3 regions of the Aminivibrio pyruvatiphilus genome follow, and region 3 is predicted to be linked to each of the others. Evidence: riboswitches for the same ligand, from Rfam matches in the RefSeq annotation. Region 3 holds a riboswitch; each other region holds the start of a gene.
What was found. A riboswitch is a leader RNA that binds a small molecule or an ion and turns the genes downstream of it on or off. The one in region 3 is predicted to bind molybdenum cofactor.

Region 1: linked by a shared signal. The riboswitch ahead of C8D99_RS12700 (ABC transporter permease) and the one ahead of C8D99_RS14215 (ABC transporter substrate-binding protein) in region 3 are both predicted to bind molybdenum cofactor.
Region 2: linked by a shared signal. The riboswitch ahead of C8D99_RS05360 (molybdopterin-binding protein) and the one ahead of C8D99_RS14215 (ABC transporter substrate-binding protein) in region 3 are both predicted to bind molybdenum cofactor.

The regions. Positions count from the first base shown of each region.
Region 1 covers NZ_SORI01000021.1:39,980-50,173, reverse strand. Annotated here, with positions in the region: gene smpB (SsrA-binding protein SmpB) at 1-362, opposite strand, end outside; tRNA gene C8D99_RS12715 (tRNA-Pro) at 473-550, opposite strand; gene C8D99_RS12710 (hypothetical protein) at 611-1,234, opposite strand; gene C8D99_RS12705 (ATP-binding cassette domain-containing protein) at 1,324-2,007, opposite strand; gene C8D99_RS12700 (ABC transporter permease) at 2,004-2,699, opposite strand; molybdenum cofactor riboswitch at 2,755-2,873, opposite strand; gene C8D99_RS12695 (isochorismatase family protein) at 2,963-3,517, shown strand; gene C8D99_RS12690 (NAD(P)-dependent malic enzyme) at 3,566-4,810, shown strand; gene C8D99_RS12685 (methyltransferase family protein) at 4,860-5,426, opposite strand; gene C8D99_RS12680 (lysylphosphatidylglycerol synthase transmembrane domain-containing protein) at 5,410-6,501, opposite strand; gene C8D99_RS12675 (D-glycero-alpha-D-manno-heptose-1,7-bisphosphate 7-phosphatase) at 6,488-7,117, opposite strand; gene C8D99_RS12670 (hypothetical protein) at 7,117-7,716, opposite strand; gene fliD (flagellar filament capping protein FliD) at 7,904-9,949, shown strand; gene C8D99_RS12660 (response regulator) at 10,017-10,194, opposite strand, start outside.
Region 2 covers NZ_SORI01000005.1:55,171-65,364, reverse strand. Annotated here, with positions in the region: gene C8D99_RS05400 (molybdopterin-binding protein) at 1-222, shown strand, start outside; gene C8D99_RS05395 (Fur family transcriptional regulator) at 219-629, shown strand; gene C8D99_RS05390 (ketopantoate reductase family protein) at 602-1,567, opposite strand; partial or broken gene C8D99_RS05385 (peptide-methionine (S)-S-oxide reductase MsrA) at 1,604-2,164, opposite strand; gene C8D99_RS15650 (hypothetical protein) at 2,177-2,308, opposite strand; gene C8D99_RS05380 (EFR1 family ferrodoxin) at 2,446-3,228, shown strand; gene C8D99_RS05375 (hypothetical protein) at 3,329-3,571, shown strand; gene C8D99_RS05370 (MliC family protein) at 3,610-3,975, opposite strand; gene C8D99_RS05365 (TOBE domain-containing protein) at 4,119-4,328, shown strand; gene C8D99_RS15400 (hypothetical protein) at 4,356-4,502, shown strand; molybdenum cofactor riboswitch at 4,524-4,645, shown strand; gene C8D99_RS05360 (molybdopterin-binding protein) at 4,724-5,743, shown strand; gene fdhF (formate dehydrogenase subunit alpha) at 5,771-8,518, shown strand; gene C8D99_RS05350 (FmdE family protein) at 8,518-9,117, shown strand; gene C8D99_RS05345 (hypothetical protein) at 9,188-10,194, opposite strand, start outside.
Region 3 covers NZ_SORI01000032.1:2,613-12,806, forward strand. Annotated here, with positions in the region: gene C8D99_RS14180 (D-alanine--D-alanine ligase family protein) at 1-322, opposite strand, end outside; gene C8D99_RS14185 (D-alanine--D-alanine ligase family protein) at 319-1,395, opposite strand; gene C8D99_RS14190 (rubrerythrin family protein) at 1,649-2,143, opposite strand; gene C8D99_RS14195 (family 1 encapsulin nanocompartment shell protein) at 2,232-3,023, opposite strand; gene C8D99_RS14200 (encapsulin-associated ferritin-like protein) at 3,060-3,407, opposite strand; gene C8D99_RS14205 (exopolysaccharide biosynthesis protein) at 3,691-4,332, shown strand; gene C8D99_RS14210 (HD domain-containing phosphohydrolase) at 4,320-6,665, shown strand; molybdenum cofactor riboswitch at 6,703-6,822, shown strand; gene C8D99_RS14215 (ABC transporter substrate-binding protein) at 6,923-7,747, shown strand; gene C8D99_RS14220 (Hsp20/alpha crystallin family protein) at 7,803-8,288, opposite strand; gene C8D99_RS14225 (flavin reductase family protein) at 8,526-9,107, shown strand; gene C8D99_RS14230 (TRAP transporter permease) at 9,193-10,194, opposite strand, start outside.

The sequences.
Region 1 (10,194 bases), on a different contig from region 3:
AGCGCTAGTTCCACCTTGGCCCGCCTCCCCTCCTTGAGGTACACAGAGAGGGGAACGAGGGTGAGACCTTTTTCCCGGACCTTCGAGAAGAGGCGCAGGATTTCATGCTTCTTCATCAGGAGCTTCCGGTCCCGGAGAGGTTCGTGGTTGTAGTAGCTGCCCTTTTCGTAGGGGGAGATGTGGACCCCCACGAGCCAGAGTTCGCCGTTCCGGATCAGCGCGTAGCCTTCCTTGAGGTTGACCTTGCCGTCCCGGACGGATTTGATCTCCGTGCCCGTGAGGACGATGCCGCATTCAAAGGTCTCAAGGATGAAGTAGTCATGTCGGGCTTTTCTGTTCTGCGCTACTGTCCGGTCAGCCATTTTTTCTCTCCGATGAAAATTTTAGCAAATTAGTCAGGATTAGTCAATCCGATGGTTCGTGAGAAAAAAGAGGTCCCGGCGTGTGCCGGAACCTCTCCTCAGTTCCCAAATGGTCGGGGCGAGAGGATTTGAACCTCCGACCTCCTGGTCCCGAACCAGGCGCGCTTACCAGACTGCGCTACGCCCCGAAACACCGCGCTGCCGGAGATGGTATTCCGGCAACGGCGAAGATTGTAACACCCCCGGGCCTACCTCGTCAAACGGTCGTCCCGTTTTCTTTCGTCTTCTCCAGGTGCCGCTCCGCCCTTCCGGTTGTTCCATATCATCCTGTTGCCTGGCGTGCCGTCGGCGGCGAGGGGTATTTCCGTCCAGCCCCAGGGGGTGACCAGGAGGAAGCGGAAGGCTATTCCCTGGGAGCCGAGGGCCCGGATGTGGGAGATGTACCGGTAGACGTCGCCGATGATGAAGGTGTCGCTGATCATCCACACCCGCCGGCAGAGCTTCCTGTTGAAGAGGGAAGCGTAGTCGATGGCCATGCGGAGGCTGTCCTCGAAATCGGTGGGGCCCACGTTGAGCACGACGGCATCTTCGTGGCCTGAGGGTTTCTTGAGGTTGGGAAGGAGATCGGCGTAGTCGTCCACCCACTCGAGCTGGGTAAAGAGCTTCTCCCCGTCGGCCTCGAGCACGCTGTCAAAGAGCGCGGAGAGTGGATCGCCGTCGTGTTCGGCGGCCTCGGAGGTGAGCGATTCCTCCATCCACTGCTGCAGCTGGGTCACTATTTTCTGGATGTACCGTGGGTGTTCCGTTCCCGCCATGGCTGAAAGAATCTCCCCTACCGTCCATTTTTCTTCATTTCCGCGTTCGAATGTCATAGGATCCTCCGGAACTTCTATTATGGGGGAAGCATACCATATACCCATTCCCGCCACAACAAAAAGCGGGGAGAGAAAATGGGCGGTTTTCAGGCGGAAACGCCCTCGATTTTTCCCCGCCTCATGGAGACGCGCCTTCCGCAGACGCCGTCGAGCCACTGGATGTCGTGGGAGGCGATGAGGGAGACGGTGCCCCATTTTTCCCAGGCTTCCCTGATCACCCGGGCCATCAGAAGGGCGTTTTCTTCGTCCACGTTGGCGGTGGGTTCGTCGAGGAGGAGGACCTTCGTCCGGAGGACGAGGCGGGAGGCCAGGGCCACCCGCCGGGATTCGCCTCCCGAGAGCATGTACCATTCCCGTGCGCCGAAGTCCGGAGAAAGGCCTACCATCTCGAGGGCTTCGGCGACCCGGTCGGCGAGGCGGTTCGTGTCTCCCCGGACCCTGAGGCCGTAGGCCACGTTCTCGAAGACGGAGCGCCGGAGAAGATAGGGCTCCTGGAGGAGGAAGGTCACTTCCCTGCGGAGTTCACTCTCCCGTTCTTCCGTGGGTTCCCCCAGGAAGCGGATGGTACCTGCCGCCGGCTTCAGGAGGAAAGCGAGGGCCTTTAGAAGAGTGCTCTTGCCGCTGCCGTTGTGGCCGACAAAGGCGGTGGGGCCGTCAGGCGGAATGTCCAGCCTGTCGATGTGGAGCACGGGGTCATCCTCGTAGGCGCAGACGAGCGCTTCGATCTCGTAAAGCGGAGCTGATCCCGGACGTCCGGTCTGCCTGTTCATGCTGCCGTCCTCCTTCGGAGAGCCGAAAGGGACCAGTTGAGAACGAAGGAGAGGGCGAGGAGCAGGACTCCGAGGGCGATACCGGTGGAGAATTCTCCCTTGCCCGTTTCCAGGGTGATGGCGGTGGTGATGGTGCGGGTGTGCCACTTGATGTTGCCGCCGATCATCATGGAGACGCCCACTTCGGCGGTGACCCTTCCGTAGGCGGTGACGGCGGCGAGGAGGATCTGGTGCCTGCTCTCCCAGAGAGTGGAAAGGGCGAGGCGTTTTCCCCGGGCGCCCAGGGTGAGGAGGGTGAGGCGAAGCCGTCCGTCGACGCTTTCCACGGCGGACGCCGTGAGGGCGACCACGATGGGGAGGGCCAGGATGGTCTGGCCTATGGCCATGCCGGGAATGCTGAAGAGAAGTCCGTATCCGCCGAGGGGCCCCCTGTTGGAAATGAAGGCATAGACGAAGAGTCCCACCACTACCGTAGGGATGGAGAGCAGCGTGTCCACGGTGATCCGGAGGATCCTGCGCCCCGGGAAGGAGAAGTAGCCGATGATGAAACCCAGGGGAACGCCGATGGTGAGGGTAACGGCCATGGAAAGGAACGAAAGCTTGAGGGTGGTGATCACTGCCGTCCATACTTCCTCGTCCATGGTAAAGATGAGGCCGAGTCCTTGAATGAAACCTTCCGAGAGGTAGTTCACGAAAATCCTCCCTTTCCATAAAAAAATGCCTCTCCCCAAACCGCAGGAAAGGCACGCCGAGCGTCCTTCCCTCCTTGCCGTGCGGGAGGCGCTTCCGTTTCCGGGAGCACCCTGTCGGCCATGAATCCATGGGCTGCCGCCTGTAGGTTTCATGGCTCGGAGGGACTGTCCGCAGGGTATTGTACCCTGCCCCTTTCCCGAAGGCAACCGGAAGGAGCGGTCATGGGGTACAATAACCGGAGAATATGTGCGGAGGTGGATACATGATTCCTTTCAGACTGAGGCGGGAAACTGCCTGCATGGTGATGGTGGACGTCCAGGACCGGCTTCTGCCGGCCATTTCCGGAGCGGAGGAAATCCGCCGGAATACGGTGAAGCTGGCAACGGCGGCGAGAGTGCTCTCCGTTCCCTTTGTGTACACGGAACAGTACCCCAGGGGGCTTGGCCCCACCGACGGGGAAATTCTGGCGGCACTGCCGGAGGGTGCTCCCCGCATGGAAAAGAACACGTTTTCCTGCTGCGACGAAGCCGCTTTTGAAGAGCTCCTGCAGGGAACGGGCCGTTCCGTGACGGTGATCTTCGGCATCGAGACCCATATCTGCATCCTGGCCACCGTGCTCGACCTGCTTGAGAAGGGCCGGAAGGTGGTGCTCGCTTCGGATGCCTGCGGGAGCAGGGACCCCCTGAAGGCCGAGCGGGCCCTTTCGGCGATGGCGGCGGCCGGTGCGCTGGTGGTGCCCGTGGAGTCGGTGATCTACCACCTTATGGGCAGGTCGGGAACGCCTGAGTTCAAGGAGCTTCTCCCCCTCTTCAAGTAAGGACATCCTGACAGGGGCGGATATTCGGGAAGGAGGCAGCGCGACACAGTGAACATCGACAGGGAAAAGGCCCTCCAGCTGCACCGGAAGGCCCGGGGGAAGATCCGGATCTACCCCACGGTGAACATACGGAACGAGGAAGATCTCGGCATGGCCTACGTGCAGGGGGGCGCTTACGCCGCCGCCGGAATCATGGAGGATCCGGATGTCATTTTTGAATATTCGGGCAAGGGCAACCGGCTCGCCCTCATCAGCGACGGCTCGGCTGTCCTGGGCATGGGCAACATCGGCCCCAGGGCGGCTCTGCCGGTGATGGAGGGCAAGTGCCTGCTCTTCAAGAACTTCGGCGACGTGAACGCCATCCCCCTCTGCATCGACGCCCGGAATGCCGATGACATCGTCGCCATGGCTAAAATGGTTGCCCCCACCTTCGGGGCGATCAACATCGAGGACGTGTCGAGCCCCAATTCCTTTACCGTGGTGGAGCGCCTCCAGACAGAGCTGGACATACCCGTCTTCTGCGACGACCAGCACGGCTCGGCGGTGGTTGTGCTGGCCGCACTGATGAACGCCCTGAAGCTGGTGGACAAGGAGCTGCCGGACACTTCCACCGTAATCATGGGTGCGGGGGCGGCGGGAATCTCCGTGGCCCGGCTGCTGCTCAACGCAGGCGCGGGGCGGGTCACGGTGCTGAACAAGTGCGGCATCATCGGGCCCGGCAACGGATGCATGAATTTCGTCCAGGAAGAGCTGGCGAAACGGCTCGGCGAAACCCGGGGAGGAGCCTCCCTGGACGAGGCCGTAAAGGGAGCGGACATCTTCATCGGCCTCTCGTCGAGGGGGAAAATCAGCGCCGCTCACGTGCGCTCCATGAAACCGGGAAGCATCGTCCTCGCCCTCTCCATGCCCGAGCCCGAGATCTCCTGGGAGGAGGCCTCGGAGGCCGGAGCCGCCGTCTTCGCCGAAGGTTTGACGGGAACGTCCAATGCCATGCCGAACCTCCATGCCTACCCCGGAATCGCCAGGGGGCTGCTGGATGTCCGGGCGAAGGGGCTGAACGAAAACATCCTCATGGCGGCCTCCCGGGCCATTGCGGGGGCGGTTGACCGGAGGCGCCTTTCCCGGCGGTGCATCATCCCGGACCTGTTCTCCGACGAAGTGACGCCACGGGTGGCCGAGGCCGTTGCCCAGACGGCCATCGCCGAGGGGCTCGCCTCCCTGAATGTTCCGCCGAAGCAGGTGTACGAAGAAACGTGGCAGAGGCTCTTCGGCGGCATAATGGAAAGAGTGTAGAAAAAAATCGGGGCTCCCTTCAGGGAGCCCCTAATGTTTTTTCGGGAGGCTACAGCGCCCGGAAGAGCAGGAGCACCGTTCCGGCCAATGTGACGAAGACCGAGTGGCGCTCGCTCTTCCAGAGAATGGACAGGTCGAAGGGACCGTCCAGGTCTTCCCCGTTCCACCGCCTTGGGAAGAGGCGCCCGGTCCGCTCCATGTACCGTTCGTACTCCCGGCCGAATTTCTGCCGCAGGAAAGCTTCTTCCCAGGGAATGATGAGCAGGCCGTAGATCACGAGGAAGGCGATTGCGAAGAGTAGAAGGGCCTTCCACCCGGCAAGGAGGCCCCAGCCGGCCCCGATGAGGCCGTTGCCGATGTAGAGAGGGTTCCGGACGAGGGCGTAGGGTCCCCAGGTGACAAGCCGCTCGGCCCCCACCTGTTCACCCCGGTAGCGGGTGATGCACCCGGCGGCCCAGAAGCGGACCCCCTGCCCGAGGGAGACGAGAAGGAGCCCGGCGGTTACGGCACCGGCGGATACCGGTTCGGCCAGGAAGAACACTCCAAGAAAAAGGGCGGTCCAGAGGCCGCCCCTCAGTTTGAACGCTGCCGCCCGGATATCATTCACGGCGGTCACCGGGGTCGTCGGAAAAATCGTTCTCCACGGCTTCTTCCTCCACCGGAGGCTCATGCTCGTAGAGCTCCTCCGTGACGCCCCAGCCAAGCAGCTTCACAGCCACCACCACGCCCATGGCGATGGCGATATATTCGGTGAAAAACCGCCACGCGATGGCCATGACGCCGGCCATGTTCCAGGGAACCAGCAGGCCGAAGAGGGCTGCTCCGCCGCCTTCCGCCACACCGCTGGCCCCGGGCGTGGGGACAAAGTACAGCAGGAACATGAAAACGGCCTGGGCAAGAACCGCCTGAAGGTAGTGGAACGGCAGGTTGACCGACGCGATGAGACAGGGAAGCACGGAGAAGATGAAGAGCAGGTGGAATACGGAAAGAACGATCGCCAGGAGAAAATGCTTGAGCCCGCAGGAAAAGAACATCTGGAAGTTGAGGTTGTAGTTGTCCACCTCGAGGTTGATCCGCTTGACGATTTTGAGCACCCGTTCGGGCTTGACCACCCCGAACCGCTTGAGCCAGAGGGTGAACACCCTGCCCCACCGCTTGATGATCGCGGGCCTTGTGATGCTCAGAACCACGAGCACCCAGGAGATGATGATGAAGGCAAGGACGTAGGAGAAGACTCCCTTGAGGAAGAGGCGTCCCCGGAGGAGTTCCGGTTCGATGAAGACCGCCACGGGAACCACGATCCCCAGTATGAGGATGGTGAGCAGAGTCCGGGTGAGGGTAATGGCGATCCCCTTGCCGAGAGGGACCTTCCGCTTGTAGAGGACGTAGACCTGGAAGGGGCCGCCGCCGCTCTGCATGGGGGTGACGGCGCAGCCGAAATAGTGAAGCCACGTGAGTACCATGCCGAGCTTGAAGTCTATTTTTTCCCCGGCGGCCCGGGCGAGGGCGCAGAATCGGGAAGCATCACAGGCCCACGCAGAGAGGACAAATACGAGGGCAAGCAACAGGAGCCGCTTGTCGGCACGCAGTATGGTGGACCAGGTTTCGCCGTCCACGCTTGACAGGAGTACCACGGCGCTGACTCCAAAGGAGAGCAGCAGGAAAAGCACCAGGCCTTTACGAAGGGTCAATTAAGGAAAAGCCTCCTCTTTCGGCGGAAAAGCCGGACTCCGCTTGTTCTATGATACCTGCTGCAGCGCGGAGATCTTCGGCGACGAAGAACATTGTACCAGATTTTTCGTCCTCCCTGACTGCAGGGAAGGCTGAAATTTCTCTTTCCGTTTCTTTTCCGCGGCCGGTCCGTACCAGCACGAAACGACAGCCGCAGTTGACCGCAAATTCATAGTCGCAGGGGGCGTCCCCGATCATCCAGCTTCTCCGGAGGTCGATGCCCAGTTCTTCCGAGGCCCGTATTCCCATCCCGGGAGCAGGCTTCCGGCACTGACACCCCGGGAAGCCTTCTTCAGACGGGCCGTGGGGGCAGTGATAGAAAGCGTCCACAGAGACCCCTTCCAGGGAAAGCAGTTCAGCGACCCTCCCGTGGATTTCCGGCAGAGCGGTTTCATCGAAAAACCCCCTGGCGATGCCGCTCTGGTTTGTGACCACCACAAGAAGAAATCCCAGGGAGCGCAGCCTCCGGAGGGCTTCCCCGCCGGATGCCGACAGTCTCACCGCCGATGGATCGGAGAGATAGGGAACATTTTCAATGAGCGTGCCGTCGCGGTCGAGAAAAACCGCCCGGGCCATCACTGTACCGTGCTGTCGCCGATGTTCCTCAGGGCGCTGATGTATCCGCCGAGGCTTTCGATGCGGGGGAGAATTCCCGACCGGAGAGTGTAGGCCAGTTCGAGGGGTTTGCCCTCCTCCACGGAGCGGGAGGCCTTCTCGAGTTCCGCGAGCAGGGCCGACTTGACTTCGCCGAGCCCGCCGCCGCCCACCTCGGAGTCGTCCACCCCGAGAAGAATCTGGCTGTTGTGGATTATCTGAAGGACCCACCCGATTCCCTCCGCCGCTTTCCCGACAAGTTCGAGCCCTTCCGGCGTCCTGTCGGCCTCGAGATGGTCCGCAGCTCTGCCAAGGCCTGAGGCGAGACGCTGCTGGTATTCCGAAGCGTCGGCCAGCGTTTCGACAAGGAAATCGCGGACCGGCCGGCTTCCGAACCGGGCTTCCGTGCCGCCGGTCAGGGCGAGGAAGGCTTCCTCGTCCAGCTCCGCCCCGTCGACCTCGATGGAGCGGATCAGCATGCCCTTCTTCCCGAGGGTTTCCTTCACGGAAGTAAGCACGTCCTCTTTCGACGGGCTGTTTTCCGGAAAGGCGATCTCTTCACCGTCAAGATATATTTTCATATGCAGCCCTCCCTGCGTGGAGTTTGCCTTGCAGTTTCTCCGTCCGGGCAAGGAGCCCGGGACGTCGGGTATTCCCGGAAAGCCATTGTATCATGACCGGTGCCCGAACCGGATAGTTTAAGCCGCCCCCCTCTTCAGCCGATAAGAAAGAGAAGCACTATACCCTTTTTTTCAGGGAGATGGTTTCATGGGTGATTACCAGTCCACTTTTTCCATACCCGGCATTTCCTCCAGCATTGACTGGGGGAGCATGGCGGACAAGCTTATAGAAAACGCCCGCAAGTCCCAGGAGCCCCTGATTGCCAAGCAGGATACCCTGGAACTGAAGATCGGCCTGTTCAACGAATTTTCGGCTTCCATGAAGACCATGCGGTCTGCCGTGACGCCTCTGAAGCTGGCATCCACCTTCCAGGCGAAGGCTGCCGAATTCACCGTTCTCTCGGGGGTGAACGCCCAGAGCGTGGTGGCGGCCACTGTCTCAGCCGATGCCGCCGTCAGCCGCCACGAAATAGAGGTTCTGCAGAAAGCCACTGCCCAGAACCGGTTCAGCGCACAGATCAAGACTGCCATGAGCGAGGCGGGACTCGCCTCGGCGCAGAAGTTCTACATCAACGTGGGGGGCCGGAGGGCGGAAATCGAGGTCAAGACCACCGACACCCTTACCACCATAGCCCAGAAGATCAACGACGCGAAGGACATGACCCTTGATCCCGCCACGGGAAAGGCCTACGGGGAAAGCCTCGGCATTACGGCATCGGTGATCGACAACCGGCTGGTCATAAAGAGCGCCAATACGGGCCTCGGGGAGACCACCGACAAGAGCACCATCACCAGGGGCAGCGGCACCCGGGACAAGCTCGGGTTCACCGTGGCGAAGGACGCCCCCTCGAACGGAACCCTCACCATCAAGGCAGGCTCCGTCACCTACGCGGAGGGGACGGATTTCACCGTGGACTCCGGAAGCGACGAGATCACCTGGATCGACGGTCACGGCCCCGCGGCGGGAACCTCCTACGAGGTATCCTACACGGTGAATTCGAGCGTCTTCAGCCTTGACGGAAACGCCGACCTGCTCTCCCTCCTGAAGCTGGACGACGATACGGCAGACCACTACCTTGCCGCCCAGGACGCGGTGGTGAAAATCGACGGACTCACCATCACCAGGTCGTCCAACCAGATCGACGACCTCATCGAAGGGGTAAAGCTGACCGTCAACGGGCCCGGATCAGTGGTCATGGACATCACCCAGGACGCCGAGAAGGCCGTGACGGGCATCCAGGACTATGTCACCGCCTTCAACGATCTCATGGACTGGATCAACATACGCCTGAGCGAGTCTTCGACTGCTTCCAGCTCCCAGAAGGACGACCAGTACAAGAACGACGACTTCTACAAAAAGTTCGGCCTGCTCCATGGAAACTCCCTGCTCTGGCAGACCAAGTCCCAGATCCGGCAGATAATGACGAACCCGGTCACAGCAAAATACAGCCTGAAGACGGGGCGCCCCGTGCAGGGGACCATGGAAAGCGCCGGACAGACGGGAAACTCCACCTTTACGGTGACGGTGGGCGTCCGGACGGCCACCATCGAGGTGACTCCGTCGGATACCCTGCAGACCATAGCGGGCAAGATCAACAGTTCCTACGAAATGAACCACGACCCACAGGGACGGACCTATCCCATCAGGATGGCCAGCGCCAAGGTGGTCAACAACCAGCTCGTGATCGAGGCATCGCCGAACCGGAAGTTCTCCCTCGCCGCGTCGGACGGAGTCCTGGACACCCTGGGGCTCGGCACCCCCTTCAGCCTGCTCTCCCAGATCGGCATCTCCACGGAGAGCACCGACTACGGCAAGAGCGGGAAGCTGGAGTTCAACACCGACAAGTTCATGGACGCCCTGAGGAACGACCCTGACGGCGTGGCCGCCATCATGAACACGGTCATGACACAGATGGACGAGTACGCGGGCAACATGGTGGACGCGTCCCAGGTGGAGGTGGGCAGCACCGTGGTGCCCAAGGGGCGGATCGCCAGCCAGATCACCACGTGGCAGACAGAAATCGCCACCATAGACAAGAGAATTTCCGAATCGGAAGCCCGCCTCGAGCTTCGGGCCCGGGGGCTCTACGAGCAGTTCGCCCAGGCGGAGGTGAACCTGGCGAAGCTGCAGCAGCAGGCCTCATGGCTTGCATCAGTGGTAAGCCAGCTTTCGGGTACGGGATCGAACTCCTGACCTTCCCATAAAGAAGAAGCGGCCGGGGGGCCCCGAAAGGGATCCCCCGGCCGCTTCTTTGTCCTGTCTACCGCTCGACGCTCTCCAGGATGTGGGAGAGTGTTTCCGGCGAAAGCTGGGCGAAGCCGATGCGCCATGCAAGGATGGCCGCCTGAGTCCGATCCCGGAGGTCGAGCTTCTTGAGGACGTGGCTCACGTGGTTCTTCACGGTTTTTTCGGAGAGCACCATCCGGTCGGCCACTTCC
Region 2 (10,194 bases), on a different contig from region 3:
CCGGGCGCTCATCTCATGCTCGCCCTCGCGGGCGAGACGAAGATCGTGGGTGCACCCGCCTGCGTGGTCCACGACGAGTGGACAAGCCTGGACCCCCTGCTGAACCGTCTCTTTGCGGGCCTCATTCCCACGGCTGCGGAAGTGAGACGGTGGGGCGTGGGAGGAATGTGCAGGAAATGCAGGGAGTGCAACTATCCCGTTTGTGTCTTCGCGGCCCGATGAGAAGCCCGGAAGACCTTCTCAGGGAAAGGGGAATACGGCCCACGGAACTCCGGAAAGAGGTGCTGCGCATTCTTTTCGGGGAAGGGAGACCCCTTTCCTGGAAAGACACGTTCACCCGCTTCACGGGGAAGCGGGTGAACAAGGTGTCGCTGTACAGGACCCTGTCGCTGCTCGAGGAAAAGGGGCTGGTCCACAAGGTCCTCGGCACCGACGGAGCATGGCATTATTGCGCTCACCTCCCCGAAGGAAACAGGTGTCCCGGAAACCACCCCCATTTTCTCTGCCTGGCCTGCGGCAGGATGATCTGCCTGGAGGACCAGCCTCTTCCCACGGTGCAGGTTCCCGAAGGATGCGTCGTGGAGGGGAAGCAGCTCCTCGCCTACGGGCGCTGTCCCTCCTGCTCGTAAACGCAGCCGCAGGGGTGATCCGCCCTCATTCTCAGGGCGTCGTACACGCCCCGGGTGAGGTGAACATCGCCTCCGAGACGCTCTCCCTCCCGGACGACGAATCCCAGGAAGGTTTCGATTTCCGTTCTGCGCCCCTTTTCACAGTCGAGCTGCATGGATGATTTCGTGTCCGGCGGGAAGGCCACTCCCTTTGCAAGGGACAGCTCGACTATGTCCGCCGGAAGGGAAACTCCCTTGAGCACTGCAAGGGCCTGTATCTCACGCATCATCCCCTCGAGCATGGGCTGGCTGTCCTGCCCCGCGAGAACTTCGCCGAAAGATCTTCCGAAGAGAGACGTTACCCCGGCAAAGGGCGCCATGAAGATGAACTTCGTCCAGACGGCCTCGTTCACGTCATCCACGAGAGCCGCATCTATCCCCGCCTTCCTGAACATTTCCTCCACGGGCAGGTACTGCTCCCTGCCGCCGGACACGGGGCCGAAGAAGAGCTTCCTGCTGCCCCCCGTCTGGCGGACCACCCCGGGCCCCTCGATCCGGGCGGAGATGTATACGCACCCGTTGAGCATCCGGCACGGAGGCAGTGTCCCGGCCAGGATTTCAGGACTGTTCACCCCGTTCAGCAGCGGAAGGACCGCTGTCTCCGGTCCCACGAGGGGGGCGGCCGTCCGGGCGGCCATCCGGAGGTCGTACCCCTTTACCGCAAAGACCACAAGATCGGCTGTTCCGATTTCAGCGGGATCGTCGGTAGCAAGGAAGGGCCTTGCGAGGAACTCCTCGTCCTGGGCCAGCACCCTCAGCCCCTTGTCCGTGATGGCCCGGAGATGCTCTCCCCTGGCGAGAAACACCACCCGGTGCTCACTGCCGCCTTCAAATGCCCGGGCCGCTTTGCCGCCGTAGTACCCGCCGACACCGCCGAGCCCAACAAACACAGTCTTCATCCTCTTCTTTCCTCTCCCCTTCCTGAAGAATGCCGCTTATTTCACCCTGGTACGGAGTCTTTTCTGCGCCTCCTCCGAAAGACCGAGCAGCGGAAGAAATCGTTCCAGTTCCTCCTTCGAACCCAGTCCCGCAAGAATTCCGTTGGCCTTCGCAGCGGAGGGGGAATTGACGAAACCGTCCCGCTCCGGAAACATTTCACTGTATTCCCTCATGAGGATGTAATCCCTGCGAAGGTAGTATTTCTGATGGTACCCCTCGGCCATGTAAAAGCGGGCCAGGGGTTCGATGGCCGTAAAGACCTTGCCGCCTATGGCGGTCTCGAGTTTCGCGGCCGAACGTTCCGCTGTTTTTCGCTGCTCTTCGTCCGCCGGAAAAATGGCGGACCGGTACTGGACGGACCATGGACGGGCCGCCGGGTTGTGGCTCGTCCAGAACACTTCCAGGAGCTCGCCGTAGGAAATCTTTGCCGGGTCGAAATCGACCTGAACGGTCTCCGTATGATCCCCTATATCGTCGTAGGTAGGATCCGGAGTGGTTCCCCCGGCATATCCCACCCTGGTGCGCACCACTCCGTCGAGAAGCCCGAACCGGGCGTCAGGTCCCCAGAATCACCCTAGGGCGAAGGTGGCTGTACGGAGTTCCTGAGGAATCTGCCGGTCCAGGGGAGGAAGCTCACCGGCCCACGCCCTTCCGGCAAAAAACACGACTGATGCGGCAATTACAGCTTCAAGTATTTTCATTTTCTCCACCTCCCGTAATTTCTTTCCCTATTATTTTACACTACCGTCATCTTTCTTTCCGGGGAGACAATCATCTCCGGCTTTCCTGCTGTACAATGGGGCCCATAAATATCCCCGAAGGAGGCGCGGCTCCCGAAATGAAGGAAAGGTCAGTGGATTTCTACTTTTTCAGCGGAACGGGAAACACCCTGCTCGCGGCCCGGGCCGTGGCCCGGGGGCTCAGGGAAGGAGGGAAGACGGTCCGGCTCCGCCGGCTGGAAAAAGGGTTTCTACCCTTCCAGGACGACAGGACCGCCCTTGGAATCGCAGTCACAGTGGCCATGTTCTCCACCTACCCCTTCGCCTGGGAATTCCTCGAGAGCCTCCCCGACGGACAGGGCCGGAGCGCGTTCCTGATCTCCACCATGGGAGGAGCGTCCGGAGGCCTCCGCCCGGCGGTGAAAAAACTTCTGCTTTCGAAGAACTTCACCCCCCTGGGGGCTCGGGATTTCGTCATGCCGTCAAATTACAACAACACAACCATACCCCTCGAGAGGAACAGGAAAAAAATCGAAACAATGGAGAAGAACGCTTCCGCCTTCGCCGACGCCCTCCTGGAGGGAAACGCCCCGTGGAAGGGAGGCAATGTCCTTTCCCCGCTCCTCTACCGTCTCTCCCGGCAGCAGTGGCCATGGAAGCTCATGAGGGGCAAGTATCCCCTCGCCGTGGACAGGGAGAAGTGCATCAAGTGCGGCAAGTGCGCCAGGCTCTGCCCGGCGAAGAACATCCGCATGGCGGAGTATCCCGAGTTCCTGGACACCTGCGTCTCCTGCCAGCGGTGCATCGCTTTCTGTCCGCCCCAGGCCATCGGCGTGCAGGGGAAGGAGTACCGACAGTACCGGTCGGTAGAGTACGGAGAGCTCGTCTCGGAAAATCTCTGAAAAAGGAGGGGACGCCGTGGCTGTTCGAAAAATGAAGCTCTACATGGAAAAGCCCATGGGTTCGGCCTGCTGAAGCAATTTCCTGTACGGAGAGGAGGAAATGAAATCCTTTCCGCAGGCGGCCGCCCGTGAGGCGGCAGGGCCGTTGCTTGTAAAGCTCCGTGACCGGTACGGGGAATCCATGGAAGTGAACATCTACGATCCCCGATGCTACTTCTGGATTTTCGACCTCATCCGGTTCAATATCCGGGCGGAACCCACGTGGATCCTCGACGGGAAGCTTCTCTGGAGGGGAATTCCCTCCTGGGACGAACTCCGGGAAAAAATTGACGGGTCCCGGTGAGGGGACCCGTCAATTTTTTCCTCTTCCGGAATTTTTCCTCAGGGCAGAACCCTGCACTCCCCGCAGAGCTCCTTCCATTCCCCGTTTTCGTCCCGGATCTCCGCCCTGGCCTCGTCTCCCTTGATCCACCAGAGCAGTTCCCCGTCGTCGGTATACCGGGCGCCGGATCCGGAGATCACCTGGGGCAGGGTGTACTCCCGGCCGTCGGGAAAGAGAATCTTCACGAACCGGAGGCTCTCGTCGGACAGGCTGTAGTACCGCGCCACCAGCCGGTCACCGTTGGCGCAGACATAGGTGACCGGCTCCCCGCCGGAAACTGTGAGGGGCTGGTTGTTTCCGCCCGCCGGCCCGGACAGCGCACAAACCGCGAATAGAATAACGCACAGGATCCCCGCTTTTCTCATGGCTTTCACGATACTATTCCTCCTCTGCATTCTTCCCTTTTCTTTCCGGGATTGTTCCGTTGCAAAAAATCATATCATCGCCATAATAGAAGGGGAAGATACCGGTTCACCAGGTACCGGAAAAGAAAAGGAGGTTGAAGAGAATGAAACTGAGCGCCCGGAACCAGATACGGGGTACAGTCACTGCAGTGAAGGAAGGGGCCGTCGAAGCCCAGGTGACCATCGATATCGGCGGAGGGCAGTCCATGGTATCCGTTATCACCATGGACTCTCTCGCCAACCTTGGAATCAGGGTCGGTTCCTCTGTCTACGCAGTGGTCAAGGCAGACAGCGTCATGCTGGCGGTGGACTGACCTAACAGGGAATATACCGCCGTTACCATGGAAAGAAGGGGCTCCGGCGAATGCCGGAGCCCCTTCTTTTTCCCTCCGGAAGCAAAAGAGGACACCGGGCTGGAAAAAAAAGAGAAAATACCCTATAATGGCAGACAGATTGAGATAATTTTCCCTATTAATGCTGTTTTATAAAAAGGGAAAGCGCTCTGTCACCCAATATAGCGCCTCCGAGCCGTATTTCCTGTGGAGTGAATCTCTATGGACTGCGGCCGTCAGGGTATGCCTGGAAACGGGCATGCCTCCCGTGTTTGGCAAGGAGGACGGAAAAAACCGCGTGAAGCCACGGGGACCGTCATCATTGCCGATGAACGGTCCTTTTTTTTGTCGAAAGGCGGAATCGCGGTGATCCGGACATGATAGTAAAAACCCTCCCCGTGGAACAGGCCGTCGGAAAGAAAATCTCCCACGATCTCACCCTCATCGACCCCGAGACGGGCTTCAAGGGCGCCCGTTTCCGGAGAGGCCATGTTATAGCTGAAGACGACGTTCCCCTGCTCAGGCGGATGGGAAAATGCAACATCCCCTTTCTTGAATTCTCCCCCGACGAGCTGCACGAAGACGAGGCCGCCCTGCTCCTCGGAGAGCGGATGAGAGGAGCCGGGCTGGAACTGCGGGGCCCCGAGGAGGGGAAATGTACCCTTGTCGCCGTCCGGGACGGCCTCCTTCTTTTCAGCGACAACGACATCGACTTCATCAACGACGATCCGGACTGGCTCTTCACCACCCGGCCCAACAAAACCCCCGTCACGAAAGGCATGGCGGCCGCAGCGTTCCGCATCGGCCCCCTGTCAATGGAACGCAGCCGTGTGAACCGCGCCCGGAACGCGTCCCCCATCTCCGTTCTCCCCTGGTCTCCCCTCCCTGCGGCTCTTGTGACCACGGGCCGGGAAATTTTCGAGGGTACGGTCCGGGACACCTTTCTTCCCAAGCTTAGAAAAAAACTCGACGTCTACGGGGCTCCTTTCCTCGGACAAACCCTTTGCCCCGACGACCGGGATTCCATTCTCGGAGCCGCTGCGGCATGGTTTGAAAAAGGAGCCCGGGTCATAATCTGCACCGGCGGCATGAGCGTCGACGCCGATGACCTGACCCCCGGGGCCATAGAAGCGATGTGTGACGAAGTGGTGTTCCGGAGAATCCCCGTGATCCCCGGAGCGAATCTTATGCTTGCCCGCAGGGGGGAGGTTTTTGTCCTCGGCGTTCCCGCCTCCGCTGTTTTTTTCGAGCGGACATCCCTGGACATGGTCCTCGACAGGCTGTATGCGGGCATTCCTCCTTCGGGAGCGGAGGTGAGACGCTGGGGGAAAGGAGGTCTGTGCAGGAACTGCGTTTCGTGCTCCTACCCCGGATGCGCTTTTTCATCACGGAGCTGACATTTTACCCTGAAAGGAGTTTGAGAAATGGGAACACACAGGATCAAGGCCGTCATCAACGGCCGGGAGATTACTTCAGAACCTGGCGTGACCATTCTGCAGGCTGCCCGGGCCAACGGCATACGGATTCCGTCGCTGTGCGACCACCCGGCCCTGCCGCCCAGCGGCGCCTGCCGCGTTTGCCTCGTGGAGGTGGAAAAGAACCCGAAGCTCCTTCCCGCCTGCACCACTCCCCTGACGGACGGCATGGTGGCCGACGCCTTCAGCCCGAAGGCCCTGGCGGCACGAAAAGCCGTCGTGGAGATGATCCTCATCCGCCATCCTCTGGACTGCTTCTCCTGCGAGTCGAACGGCCGGTGCGAGCTGCAGAACCTCGCCTACGAGCTGGGGATCGAAGAATCCCCCTTCCGGGACGACGGCGACGTGTGCACCGAGCACGAACTTGACGACACCAACCCCTTCTTCATCCGGGACATGAACAAATGCATCCTCTGCGGCCGGTGCGTCCGGGCATGCGACCACCAGTCGGGGTACCACGCCATCGACTTCCAGTTCCGGGGCATCAAGACCATGATCCATCCGCCCGTGGGAAGCAAGCTCGAGGAATCGGACTGCGTCTTCTGCGGCCAGTGCGTCCAGATGTGCCCCGTGGGAGCCCTCACCGAGAAGAAGGCCGTCGGCCAGGGACGGGCATGGCAGACGAAAACGGTCCGCACCACGTGTCCCTACTGCGGCGTGGGCTGCCAGCTCGATCTCCATGTCAACGGAGACAGGATCGCCCGGGTGACCGGAACGGAAGACGGCATGCCGAACAGGGGCAGGCTCTGCGTCAAGGGACGGTTCGGCTACGACTTCATCTACTCCGACGAACGGCTCACGAAGCCTCTTATCAGGGTGCGGAAGGGCGAGAAGAAAAGCCCGGACGATGAATTTCGCGAAGCTTCATGGGACGAGGCCCTCGACCTCGTTTCATCCCGCCTGAAGGAGGTGATGCAGAAGCACGGCCCGGACGCGGTGGGAGGAGTCAGCTGCGCGCGCAGCCTCAACGAGGACTCGTACAGCATGCAGAAGCTCTTCCGCATGGTCTTCCAGAATCACAACGTAGACCACTGTGCACGGGTCTGACACGCTCCTACAGTAGCGGGGCTACTGACAAGCTTTGGAGCGGGCGGCATGACCAACACCATCGGGGAATTCGCCAAGGCGAAGCTCCTCTTCTGCATCGGCACCAACATGACCGAGGCTCACCCAGTCGCGGCTACCTATTTGAAAAACGGCGTCAGGAACGGAACGAAACTCATCGTCGTCGACCCGAGGAGGCAGGAGCTGGCCGACTACTCGGACATCTTCGCCCAGCTTCGCGTCGGCTCTGACATCGCCTTCCTGAACGGCATCATGCACGTCCTGATCAGGGAAAACCTCTACGACAGGAAATTCGTGGAGGAAAAGTGCGAGAACTTCGAGGAATTCGCGGCGAAGATCGAGGAGTATCCGCCCAAGCGGGCCTCGGAAATCAGCGGAGTTCCCGAGAGCACCATCGTCGAGATCGCACGGATGCTCGGGACCGTCAAGCCGGCCATGGTCATCTACACTCTCGGCATCACGGAGCACGTGTCCGGCAAGCGGAACGTCATGACCCTGGCCAACCTGCAGATGCTCCTGGGGAACATGGGAATCGAGGGGGGCGGCGTCAATCCCATGCGGGGGCAGAACAACGTCCAGGGCGCCTGCGATATGGGGGCCCTTCCCAACATGTTCTGCGGCTACCAGAAGGTGGATTCGCCCGAGATCAGCAAAAAGTTCGCCGGCTTCTGGGGCGTGGACAGCCTTCCGGAAAAACCGGGGCTGAAGATCGCCGAAATGGTCAACGGTCTGCCCACCGGCAGGCTGAAGGCCTTCTGGATCTTCGGGGAAAACCTCGTGGCCACCGAGCCCGATCCCAGGCATGTCTCCCACTGTCTGAATTCGGCGGAGTTCCTGGTGGTGCAGGACATTTTCCGCAACGAGACGACGCCTTTCGCCGATGTCATTCTTCCTTCAGCAGCATGGTGCGAGGACGACGGAACCTTCACCAACACGGAGCGGCGGGTGAGCCGGGTCCGCAAGATCAGGGAAGCCCCCGGCGAAGCGAAGCCCAACTGGTGGATTTTCAAACAGGTGGCGAAACGCTTCGGGTATGAATGGCCGTCCAGCAGCGGCCGGGAACTCTGGGACAGCGAAATTTCCGTCCTCTGTCCGGCCTTCGCGGGGATCAAGTTTTCCCGCCTCGACAGCATCGGCGGCATCCAGTGGCCCTGCCCGAACGAAGAGCACCCCGGAACCCCCATCCTCCACAGGGACGGCAAATTTTCCCGGGGAAAGGGGCTTTTCCAGGCCATCGACTGGGTTCCCAGCAGCGAGCAGCCCGACGGGGAGTATCCCATGGTGCTGAGCACCGGCCGCCGCCTGGTCCATTACCACTCCCGGACACAGACCGGCAGGGCAAAGGGACTCAACGAGCGGATGCCCGAGGAATTCGCCGATATTTCCGTCCAGGATGCCGAGAGGCTGGGCATTTCCCACGGAGAAGTAATACGGGTCGCGTCCCGGCGCGGCGAAGTTAAAATTAGGGCGAACGTTTCAAAGCGCATCGCTCCGGGTATGGTCTGGATGTCCTTCCACTTCTGGGAGACCAACGCCAACCACCTTCTGAGCGGCAATATCGAACATTTCGATCCGGACACCATGACGCCCTCCTTCAAGGCGTGCGCCGTGAGGATCGAGAAGATCGCCTGATGTTCTGCGGCCCCTTTTCCTCCTACGAGGAGTTTTTGAAGGAGCTTGAGCGGTTCCACGGCAAGAAGGCCCCCGGGGGAGTGCTAGCCCTCCACATGGTCGCCCTGGCACGGGAGCACCTCCCTGAAGGCATCCTGGTGGACGTAATCTGCGAGACGCGAAAATGCCTCGCCGACGCCATCCAGCTGCTCACCCCCTGTACCGTGGGAAACCATTGGATGAAGATCGTGGACACGGGAAGGTTCGCCGCCGTGTTCTACGACAAGCAGACCGGGGAGGGCGTCCGGATCTCCCTCAGCATGGAACGGCTGAAAGAGTGCCGGGCGGTGAACGAATGGTTCCTCAAGCTTGTACCGAAAAAGGACCAGGACCTTGAGGCGATTCTGGACGGCATCAACAGGGCGGGAGGGCGGCTGTTCGACGTCTGTCCCGTGGAGGTTGCCCCGGGGCTGCTCGAAGTCCGGCCGAAGGTGCCCCCTGTCATCTGCCCCGTGTGCGGGGAAGCCTACCCGCCGTACCACGGTCCCGTCTGCCGTGGATGCCAGGGAGTCACGGAATCCTATTACAGGGAACTGACCGTGTCAGGTACAAAAAAGTAAAGGGTCATATCACCAGAAGAGGGAGGTCCGGACTGTCCGGGCCTCCCTCTTCCGATTCGTTACAGGGCGATTATTTCGCCAGGGTTTCGATGATCTGGCCGAGGTACCCGGCAAGGATGACCGATCCGATGGTGACCGTGGTGAATCCGCCCACGAGCATCTTGGGAAGGAGGTGGCTCATGCAGTACTCCTTCTCCTTGGGGTTGTCGCATCCTGCCGTGGTGACCTCGTCGGTGATGATGAAGGTCGCCGGGAAGCCGAAGAGGCAGGTGACGGCGATGGCCGTCGCCATGGCCCAGGAGTATCCGAGGATCTTCGAGGTGAAGAAGGTGGAAGTGACGATCCCGACGAGGGCAACGCCGAAGCAGACCGCCAGCGGGTACACAAGGGAGCGTACCAGTTCCGGTGTGGCCTGGGGAAGGCTGACCCAGATGAAGATCAGGCAGAAGAACATGGCGTAGCCCATGGCGTTGGCCTTGTCAAGCACCTTGTGCTCCAGGAAGCCGGTCTCGTAGAACACGATGCCCATGATGAGGGCCATGACGAACTTGTGGAGCTGCAGGTAAGGCAGGCCGGCACCGAGAACCATGGCGTTGTAGTGCTGGGCGGCGAGAAGGGCAACCCAGCCGACGATGGCGGTCTTGGCAAGAAGAACGAAGGGGGTCTGCATGGGCTTGGGGAATGCGGGGAACAGCCTGATGCTCGGTACCTCTGGATCGCTCTTGGGAGCGTTCCCTGCCTTTGTTTCCTCCGCCTCGCCGCTGCGGAACTTCGCGAGAAGGCGTTTTGTCTCCGACTTCAGGCAGAGGGAGGCGATGGGGAGGCCGACGAAATTCTGCAGAACAAGAAGAAGGGTGGCGAAGACAGCAAGGTGCTCGAGCCCCACCTTCTTGGCGGCTTCCGACACGATGATGGTGGCCACGATGCCGCCGGAAATGGGGCCGGCCGCCGTAAGGGCCATTTCACGGCCGAGGATGGGCCCGGCGATGAAGAAGAGGCCGATCGAAAGGGCCACGAGGCCGACAAAGGCGATGATGACCGTCTTCCATTCCTGTTTGATGTCCCTGAGTTTCATGA
Region 3 (10,194 bases):
TGCAGGGGGTGCCGGTTTCCTCCAGCAGGGCGCTGAATCGGTGCTCCGCACCGCTGTCCGTGCCGAAGCCTTCGAAAAGGTTGAAAACGCAGACCGCCTCCGTTTTTTCCAGGTGCCCGGACACCCGATCCGGAGAGGCGAGCAGGGAAGGAGTGATGTCCCATGCCTCCGCCGTCCAGCCCGCCCGTTCCAGGGCACGGCATACCCACGCCCTTGCCTCCAGGGTGTCGGCTACATCGGGTCTCGCCTCCGGTTCAACGGCGGCGGCCACGAGAATAAGGGGCGATTTTTGAGGAGGTTCCTGGGCGGCGTCAGGCTTCATAGGGCATCAGCCTCCACGGGAAGGGCGGAGAAGGCGAGGCCGTTCCGGCGGAAGGCGCTCGCGAGGATGGAGCGGACCAGGTCCGGATAGCTGCCGCCGCTCAGACGGTGCAGGATGGGGAGATCACTGTACTGCGGAGAGAGGCCGGGCAGAGGATTGACGTCGATGATGCGGGGGATGCCGTCCCCGTCAAGCCGGAAATCCACCCTGGCCATGTCCCGGAGCTCCAGTGCCCTGAAGGCGGCTGCGGCGAACCTGCCGAGCTGCTCTCGCAGGGGGGCGGGAATGGTCTCGGGGCCGTCGTAGCGGATCCGTTCCAGGTAGTTTCGCTTCTCTTCCAGGGAGTAGAGAAACTCCTCCCTGGGGTGCACGGGAGAAATCCGCATCATGCCTGCTATCGCAGGCCGGCCGTTGCCGGTGACACCCACGGTGACCTCCGCTCCGGGAAGATATTCCTCGAGCAGGGCGGGCTGGCCGTAGCGATGCCATATTCGGCGGATCCGGTCCTCGGCCTCCCGGGGCGAGTGGGCCACCGAGTCGGTGAAGATGCCCTTTGAGGAGCCTTCGTACCGGGGCTTGACCACGTAGCGGAATCGCTGCCGGAAAAGCTCCGGCAGGACGGGCAGGTCTTCCTCCCCGCGGAATGATGAGGAAAGAGGCACGGGAATCCCCTCGGAGGAAAGAGTGCGCCCGGTGAGGAGCTTGTCCAGGGCCACCGCCATGGAGACAGCGTCGGACCCCCAGAAGGGAATGGACTCGCTCTCGAGGATGCAGGGAACCTGGGCTTCCCTCCCTCGGGCATCACCCCGTCCTTCGGCCAGATTGGCAACAAAGTCCGGCGCCTGGTCCCGCAGCCGGGGAAAAAAGTTCTCATCCTGTTCGCACAGGGAAACGGAAAACCCGAAAGATGCGATGGTTTCCGCCACCGATTCAACGGTGCTCAGGGGGTCGTACTCTTCGTACTTGTCGTCGGGCTCTCCGGCACCGGCGTTTTTTTTCAGGTTGTAGACGACGGAAATGCGGGAAACGGGGCGCAACGGAACTTCAGGATCACAGCCGTACTCGTCGTTCATGGACAATCTCCTCCCGGAGGTTGAAATACAGGCCGCCCTTTCCGGGCGGACCGGCGAAACATCAGATTGCGGGCAGGCTCGCCGATGAGACAAATGCCATATCTCCCCTCCTCCAGGAGTCCGCCCCGGAGTGAATCAGGGGCTGTTATCTGCGGATTATAGGTGTTTTTGACGGAAAAACAAGGGGGAAAAAATAGAAGAAACAGGCCGGGAAGAGAAGGGAAAAGGGGCCTCCGGAGAGGCCCCTCGAAGGTTATGCCACGGTGATGAAAACGTCTTTCTTTGCCTTGCAGATGGGGCAGACGTCGGGGGCGTGCCCTTCCTCCACGTAGCCGCACACGGGACAGAGGAAAAAGGTGGAATCCTTCCCCTTTTCCATGGAGGCGAGAGCTTTTTTGTACAGCTCACCGTGGGCCTTTTCCGCCTCGTTGGCGAAGGTGAAGGACCGGACGGCGTTCTTCTGCCCCTCTTCTTCGGCGTCCCTGATGAATCCGGGGTACATCTCGGTGAATTCGTAGGTCTCACCCTCAAGGGCGGCCTTCAGGTTTTCCGCAGTGGATTTCACGCCGCCCATGGTCTTGAAATGGGCCAGGGCATGAAGAGTTTCTGCCTCGGCGATGGTCCTGAAAAGCCTGGCAACGGCGGGGTAGCCTTCCTTCTCAGCCTGTTCGGCGAAGGCGAGGTATTTCCGGTTCGCCATGGATTCTCCGGCGAATGCTTCAGAGAGGCCTTTCATCGTCTTTTCCATTTTCCCGTTCCTCCTGCAGTAGATGATGTAGTGAAAAAGGCGGCCCCTGTGAGGCCGCCCCGTGTGCCGGATGTGAGCGGCGTTTTCGCTATGAGAGAGCCACCACGGCTTCCGGGGTGATCACCCGGAAGGTGAAGGATTCGGTGAAGAAGAGGCGGACCTTGCCGCCGTTCCGTTCCTCGAAGCCGAGGGAAAGGTCCTGGCCGAGGACGAGCTCGAAATCCCCGCCCCGAAGGGAGACCACGTAGGATTCGTCCTGGGTGGAGAGGATCACCTTGTCCACCAGGTTCCCCACATGCTTGGAGATGGGGTAGCAGGAAGCGGCCCCGTAGATGGCCTTCCAGAGTTTCGGTGACGCCGCGAGGGCGTAGGGGCCCTCCACTGCGTCTTCATGGAGTCTGTAGATGGCTGCCGATAGGGCGTCTACAATTTTCTCGGCGTCATCGCCGCCGAGCTTCACAGACCGTCCCTTTGCCGCAGCTGCGAGGCCTTCGATGCCGGCAGAGGCAAGTCCCTTGTAGACTGCTTTTTCCTCGAACAGGGCGATCTCCTTCGCGGCCTTCTCGAGAGTGGAGAGGTCGGGGTCTTTCGCGCCGCGGCTGATATTGTCCAGCTCCCAGATGTCCATGTCGAAGGTGTGCCTGGCTTCTACGAGGGGAAGAACCCTGTTTACGCCGATCTGGACGCCGTCCTTCGGCTGCTTCTGGGCCACGTCGAGCCTGCCGGTGGGATGGGCGCTGTATGACCAGCCCTTCGGGCCTTCCACGTCCACGAACTTCCGGGCGGAAAGATTAGCCGTGAGCACCTTTTTCGCCTGGCGGTCAAGTTCCGCCCAGGCCTCGGGGGTGATGAGAGAGGCTGCTCTTCTCAGAATGTCCATTCTAATGCCCTCCTTTGTTCTCGGGTATTTCCGGTACTACTTCAGGCTGCCTATGCCCAGCCCGCCGGGAGCGCCGCCCTCTCCGCCTCCCGCCTCGCCGGCAGTTTCGACTTCAAGGAGCGGAGCGGAAGTGAAGAGGTACGTTTTGAGTTCCTTGTCCCATCCTTCCATGTTGCGGCGGAGCCACTCGATGAGCATGGCCGCGTGTTCGATCTCTTCGTCCCTGTTGTGGGCCAGGAGTTCCTTCAGTTCAGCGTTGGGCGTGGCGGCCACTCTCTGGTTGTAGTAGTTGACGGCCTCCACTTCTTCCATCAGGCTCTTGAGCGCCTTTGCCTCATCGGCTGTCTTCTGGTCGAGAATATCCGCAGGTTCCGTGAACTGCATGGTATCTCTCCTTTCTTTCTTTTCGCCGGGGGCTCGTTGCTTCAATCCGACCTCACCGGTATGATTTTATCCTATTATACCCCGAGCAGAGGAAAACGAGGGGGTATTTCGGATTAACGATTGTTACATTGTAATTATTTTAATTGGCCTGACGACAGTATAGCAAAAAAATGGGATCGGTCAATATTAGTCAGGTGAAATTGCCGGCTCTTCCTGTGCTAGAATTCCATAATACGCGAATTTAACGCTTCAGGCGAAAAAGGAAAGGATGACATTCTCCATCATGACTGATCACGGTTTCGGCACCCTGTCTGCGGATTTCCGCAGGCTTCTCGCAGTGAAGGGCGGAAGCGACATGACCCTGGGAGACATCGTCTCGGCAGTGGGGGACCGGGGGTTCGGCATACTCTTCGTGCTGCTTTCCCTTCCGAGTGCCCTCCCCGTTCCCGCCCCGGGGTACAGCACGCCCTTCGGGGTTGTCCTCTTTCTTCTGAGTCTGCAGCTTCTGGCAGGACGCCCCGTTCCGTGGATCCCGGAATGGGCTTCCAGAAAGATCATCAGGAGGAGCACTGCCGACAGGATGATAAAAAGCACCGCCGCCTTCTTTTCCTTCGTGGAGCGGTTTATCCGGCCCCGGTTTCCGATACTCACAGGCAGGACCGCGGCGAAGGGGTACTGTCTTCTCCTCCTGGCCATGAGCGGGCTGATGATCCTCCCCATCCCTCTCACGAATACCCTTCCCGCCATGGTGATCTTCTGCGTGGGGGTGGCCATGACGGAACGGGACGGCCTGGCCCTCCTGGCGGCTCTTTGCTTCGGAGTGGCCGCAGTGCTCCTCTACACCGCGGCCTTCTGGCTCATTGCAACCTACGGCCTCCAGGGGATGAGGGAAGCGAAGGAGATCATCAAAGGGTGGCTTTTCTGAGCTCTCTTCCCTCTCAAAAGGAAGAAAAAGACGACGGCACCTCTCTGAGCAGGAAGATGGCCATCCTGCTGGCGGGTTTCCTCGTAGTCACTCTCGCCCTTACGGCGGGGAGCTATTCTCTGACCGCCCGGAGCGTCCGGGCGAGAGTGGAGGAAGCCGGCCGGAGCATTGTCTCGGAAACAGCCCTTACCATCGAAGAATATTTTTCCAAGCTCCTCTCCCTGACCTCCGGCCTGGCGGTTTCTGTGGCGGCCCTTCCCGAAAGCGGTTCGCCCGCAGCCCTGGCCGGTTTGTTCGGCAGGTTCCTTGAATCTGCCCGTATCCAGGGGGTCCAGAATGTTTTTATGGGATTCGAAACCGGGGGATTCACGGATGCAACGCTCTGGGTCCCTCCCGGGGGATACGACCCCCGGATCCGCTCATGGTACGTGGAAGCCCTGAAAAAGGAGAGCGCCGTTGTCACTTCGCCCTACAGGGACCTGATCACCGGGGAGCTTATCGTAAGTGTCACCGCTCCCGTGATCACTCCCTCCGGTGAGCTCCTCGGCGTTTTCGGCCTTGACGTGAACATGGCTCACGTGAGGGAAAAAGTGGTTTCCCGAAAGGTATTCGGCGAAGGGGACGGATTTCTCGTAGACAGGAAGGGGTTTTTCCTGGCGTCCCCTTTTCCGGAATGGGATCTGTCGGAGAGCATCGTCATCCCCTCGGCGGCGGTGCCTTCCTCCCTCTCCACCTCCGCCAAGGCGCTGCTTCTCAGGGAACCCGGGACCGCCCTCATCCCTTTCAGGGGTGAGAGTGCCATGCTCTTCCACTCGCCGGCAGGGGAGCACTTCACCCTGGGGATGATTCTGCCGGAGAGGGTGTTCCGCCGCTTCGTACAGGACATAGCCGCCCTCCATCTTTTCGGAGGATTCGTCATTCTTCTCCTCGCCTCCGTTCTGCTTTTCCCCACGGTCCTGGGCCTGAGGCTCTCTTTCGCTTCCCTTTCAGCCGTGGCGGACGGAATAGCGGAGCGCCTTTCCGGGAACAGGGACATTACGGAAACGGCTTTCAACGTGCAGGTTCTGGGGGCCGAAATCGGCGAGGCCGTGGAGGATTCCCGGGTGACGGAGTTCAGGCGCTTTCTCAGAAGCCTGGAAAATGCCCTGAAGATCATCGGGAGGCAGGGAGAGGAAATAGCCGCCCTCACGGAAGAAGCCCTGGCCATACAGGACAATCTCACCGATGTGAACCGTGAGCTCACGGAGAGGCAGAAAATCTGGAGAAATACGCTGAACGTCATGGAGACCGTTTCGGGCACGGGCGAAAGCGGCGGGAAGCTTCAGAGGATCGCCGAAAGCATTCGGGAGAGCACCGGTGCCTTCGGTGTACTCCTGGCACACCACAGGGACGGAGCCCTGAGAAACCTGGCCATCAGCGGTTACCGGTCCGCAGCGCTTCTGGATTTCGCTATTCCCCTGGAGGGAAGCGTGGCCGGACGGGCCTTCAGGGAGAAACGGCCGGTATGGGTTGAAAATGTGTCTCTCGAACCGGAGTACGGCATGGTTCACCCCGAGGTGGCGACGGAAGTGGAGATTCCCCTTGTGCACCGCGGCAGAAGCGTGGGGGTTCTCGAGGTGGCTTTTGCGGGCGAAGGCAGGCCCAGGGACGACGAACTCATGGAAACCCTGATGCCCGTTGCGTCCGCCCTGGCCGGCCTCTTTGACGTGGAAGACGCCCGCAGGGAAATCAAGGAATCCTACAGGTACCTGGCTGAAAAACTGCAGTCTGTCACGGAGATTCACCATCTCGAGACGGCGGACCACATGGACAGGATCGGCGCCTACTCACGCCTCGCCGCGGAAGCCCTGGGAAAATCCAGGGAAGAGCAGGACGACATCGAGATCTTCTCACGCCTGCATGATATCGGGAAGCTCAGGGTCCCCATGTCCATCCTCGGGAAGGCCGGCCCGCTTACCGGAGAGGAGATGGCCCTCGTCCGAAACCATCCCCGGTGGGGTGCGGAGCTCATCGGGGGCGCGGAATGGCTTGCCGCGGCGAGGCGGATCTGTATGACCCACCATGAAAAATGGGACGGCAGCGGTTACCCCCTGGGCCTTTCGGGGGAGGAAATTCCCTGGGAAGGGCAGGTAGTGGCCCTGGCTGACGTCTACGATGCCCTGCGGTCCCGCAGGGTCTACAAGGACTCGATGTCCCACGAGGAGGCGGTCCGCATCATCCTGTCCGGCGACGGCAGGACGGAGCCCGGCCATTTCGGCCCCGAGATCATCGAATTTTTCAGGAAATTCCACGGGGAGATGGACAGGATTTTCGAAAGCCGCCGGGTGAGGTAACAAAAACCGGCGCTCCCGTGGTATCATAAACACAAAAGAATATGCTTATCTCCGAGCCCGTTCGCCTACAGGATTTTCCCACGGCGGCGGGCCGTCAGGGTCCGTCCGGAAACAGGCGGGCCTCCCGTGTTCGGCAAGGAGATAGCGGACTTCACTGGAGCCGTTCCCTGCCGTTTGTCGTAGGGGAACGGTTTTTTTGTGTTTTTGTGTTTCGCGATCAGGCACACTACAACATAAAGGAGGAAATTACAGTGAAAATGAGAAAAATGCGGTCGTTTCTGTTCGTCTGTCTGTTCGTCTTTGTCCTTGCGGGGGCCGCTTCCGGCGCGGAGGTTCTCCGGATGGCCACCACCACCAGCACGGACAACACGGGGCTTCTTGATTACCTGGCCCCTCTGCTCCTTCAGGAGAAGAACATCGAACTCCAGTGGGTTTCCGTAGGTACGGGCAAGGCTCTTGAGTACGGCCGGAACGGTGACGTGGACGTTCTCCTGGTCCATGCTCCCGAGGTGGAGAAGAAGTTCGTCGCCGACGGATGGGGTGTCAACCGCCGCCAGGTGATGTACAACGACTTCATCGTGGTGGGCCCCGTTTCCGATCCTGCGGGGATCAAGGGGATGGCCGCCGCCGATGCCCTGAAGAAAATCGCCGCCGTCGCGGCTCCCTTCGCCAGCCGGGCCGACAAATCCGGGACCCACGTGGCGGAGCTTGTCCTCTGGAAAAACGCCGGCATTCCCGAACCCGACAAGGAGAAGTGGTACATCCAGACCGGCCAGGGAATGCTTGAAACCCTCATGATCGCCGATGAGCGGAAGGGCTACTGCCTCACCGACAGGGGAACCTTCATCAAGTACGAGGATTCCCGGAAGGAGCAGGGGGGGCTGGTGATCATCGTCGAGGGTGACGACTCCCTGAAAAACCAGTACAGCGTAATCGCCGTCAACCCGGCAAAATGGGAGAACCTCCGGTATGACCTCGCCGTGGCCCTCATCGACTGGATGGTGTCCCCGTCGACCCAGAAAGCCATTGCGGACTTCCAGCTTCTCGGAAAGCAGCTCTTTTTCCCCAACGCCGAAAGATAAACAACAAAGGAGCGCCGGAAACTCCGGCGCTCCTTTCCTGATGTGTTCCCGTTTCCTATGCCTTTTCCTCGATGGCCACTTTCTTCATCTTCTCGGCCTGGATCTTTTCCGAGACTTCCACGGTGAGCACGCCGTTTTTGAACGTCGCCTTCGCTGTGTCCGGGTCAACCTCCAGGGGAAACTGGATGGACCGGGAGACCTTTCCGAAATAGCGCTCCGACCGGAAAAGGTCGTTCTCTTCCACCGTTTTCTCGTCGGATTTCTCCGCCTGGAGAGTCAGCCGGTCCTCGAAAACATTCAGCTCCACCTTTGACGGGTCGATGCCGGGAAGCTCGAACTCGGCGAAAACTTTTCCGTCCTTCCGGTAAAAATCCCCCCTGGGAACCGCAGGAACCCTTTCCGTCTCCTGGGCATACCCCATATCGGAAGAAAACTCGCCGAATGCCCGGAGCATGTCCCTCATCATCCTGTCCACCGAAGCGAATGGTGCGATGGGCTGTGCCATGTCATTGGGCCGTATGGCCAGGAATCTCCGTGTCATTGTCTCCACCTCCATGAGTCTGATCTATATTGACCTTGTGATCATAATTATATACGTCAGTATTGGTTAGACAAGGGCGAAAAAGAGAAATGAGCAGGAAATAAAGGTAAATATGGCCGCATTTTGGAGACTGCCTCCCGTTTTCTCTTTTTTTCTTTGTATTTCTCCTGCGGGGAAAAGAAGATGCCTCTGAAGGTGTACAATGAAGAAAAGTAATCTGACAAGGGAGAGTGTGCAATGAAAAAGGACATAGGAATCTCCACCCCTCTCTATCCCGCGCCGGCCCTGGTTGTGGCGGCCTATGGCACCGACGGGCGGCCCGGCGGGCTCATGGTCGCCTGGGGGGGAGTCTGCAACTCGGAGCCGCCGTGCATTTCGGTGGCCGTGGCGAAATCCCGTCATACCCTGGAGGGAATACTGGAGAAGAAGGCCTTTACGGTGAACATACCGTCGGAGGCCCAGGCCGCGGAAGCTGATTTTTTCGGCCTCGCGTCGGGAAGGGATACAGACAAGTTCTCCGCGGCGGGACTCACCCCTAAAAAGGGGGATATCGCGGACGCTCCCCTCATCGAGGAGTTTCCTGTTTCCATGGAGTGCGAGGTCGTTCAGTTCCTTGATCTCGGATCCCATATCCTCTTCGTGGGAAAGGTGGTCAAGACCTGGGCACGGGAAGAGTGCCTCGACGAAAAGGGCTATCCGGACCCTGAAAAAGTGCGCCCCCTGGTTTTCGCTCCCCGCACCGGGAAATACTTCGGCCTGGGGGATCTTGTGGGAAAGGCCTTCGGCGAGGGGAAAAAGTTCCTGCCGAATAAGTCCTGAAGGGGGCTTTTCATTCTGCCGCTGCAAATAAAGGAGCCCCGGCCTTAAAAAGCCGGGGCTCCTTTCCGCTTCAGGAGAAATTTCCCTAACGTACTTCTGGGGTATCCGCCCTGGGGCGGAGCAGCAGAAAGAGTCCGATGACCGCGGATGTGCTCCCGAGGGCGATGGGAAGGCTGCCGTGAAGGGCCAGGAGGCCGAATGCCGCAAAGCCAAGCCTCTCAGGCAGGGACAGCCTCCGCTTTGTAAAGCCGGTGATGGCGAATCCCAGTCCCGCCATGGCGGCGACGCCGCTGACGATGGATATGATGTTGCCCATGAACGTGCTCTTGAGGAGCAGGCCCGGGTCGTAGCAGAAGGCGAAGGGAACGATGAAGGCGAGGATCCCCAGCCTGCAGGCGGCAAACCCCGTCCTGTTGGGAGGGGATCCTGCGATGGATGCCGCGGCGTAGGCCGCCAGGGCCACCGGGGGCGTAATGTTCGAGATGATGGCGTAGTAGAACACGAAAAGGTGGGCCGCCAGGGGCATGATTCCGATCTTGGCCAGGGCGGGGACGCCGAGGGCCGCGCCGAGGATGTAGGCGCTCGTGGTGGGGAGGCCCATGCCGAGGATCAGGGAGACGATGGCGATGAGGATGAGGGCAAGGAAGGGAATGCCGCCCGAGAGGGCGAGAACGGCCCCCACGAATTTGAAGCCGATGCCCGACAGGGCCACCGAGCCTATGACGAGACCGGCGGAAGCGCAGGCGGTGCATATCAGGGGTATGTTTTCCGATCCGTCGTGGATGGCCTGCAGGATTTCCTTCGGTCCCATTCTTTTCCCCGGGTTCAGAAGGGAGACCGCCCAGGCGAGGGATATTCCGGCGATGGCGCCGTACATGGGCGTGTATCCCGCGAGAAGCATGTACACCAGGAGGACGATGGGGGACATCATGTAGAGCTTCTTCATCACCGACCTGATTGAGGGAAGCTCGTCGGCGGGGAGCCCCTTGAGGCCGTCCCGGAGGGCCGTCAGGTGGACCATGAGGAGGACCGTGCCGTAATAGAGGAGCGCCGGCAGGACCGCGGCGATCATGATGGTGTTGAAGGG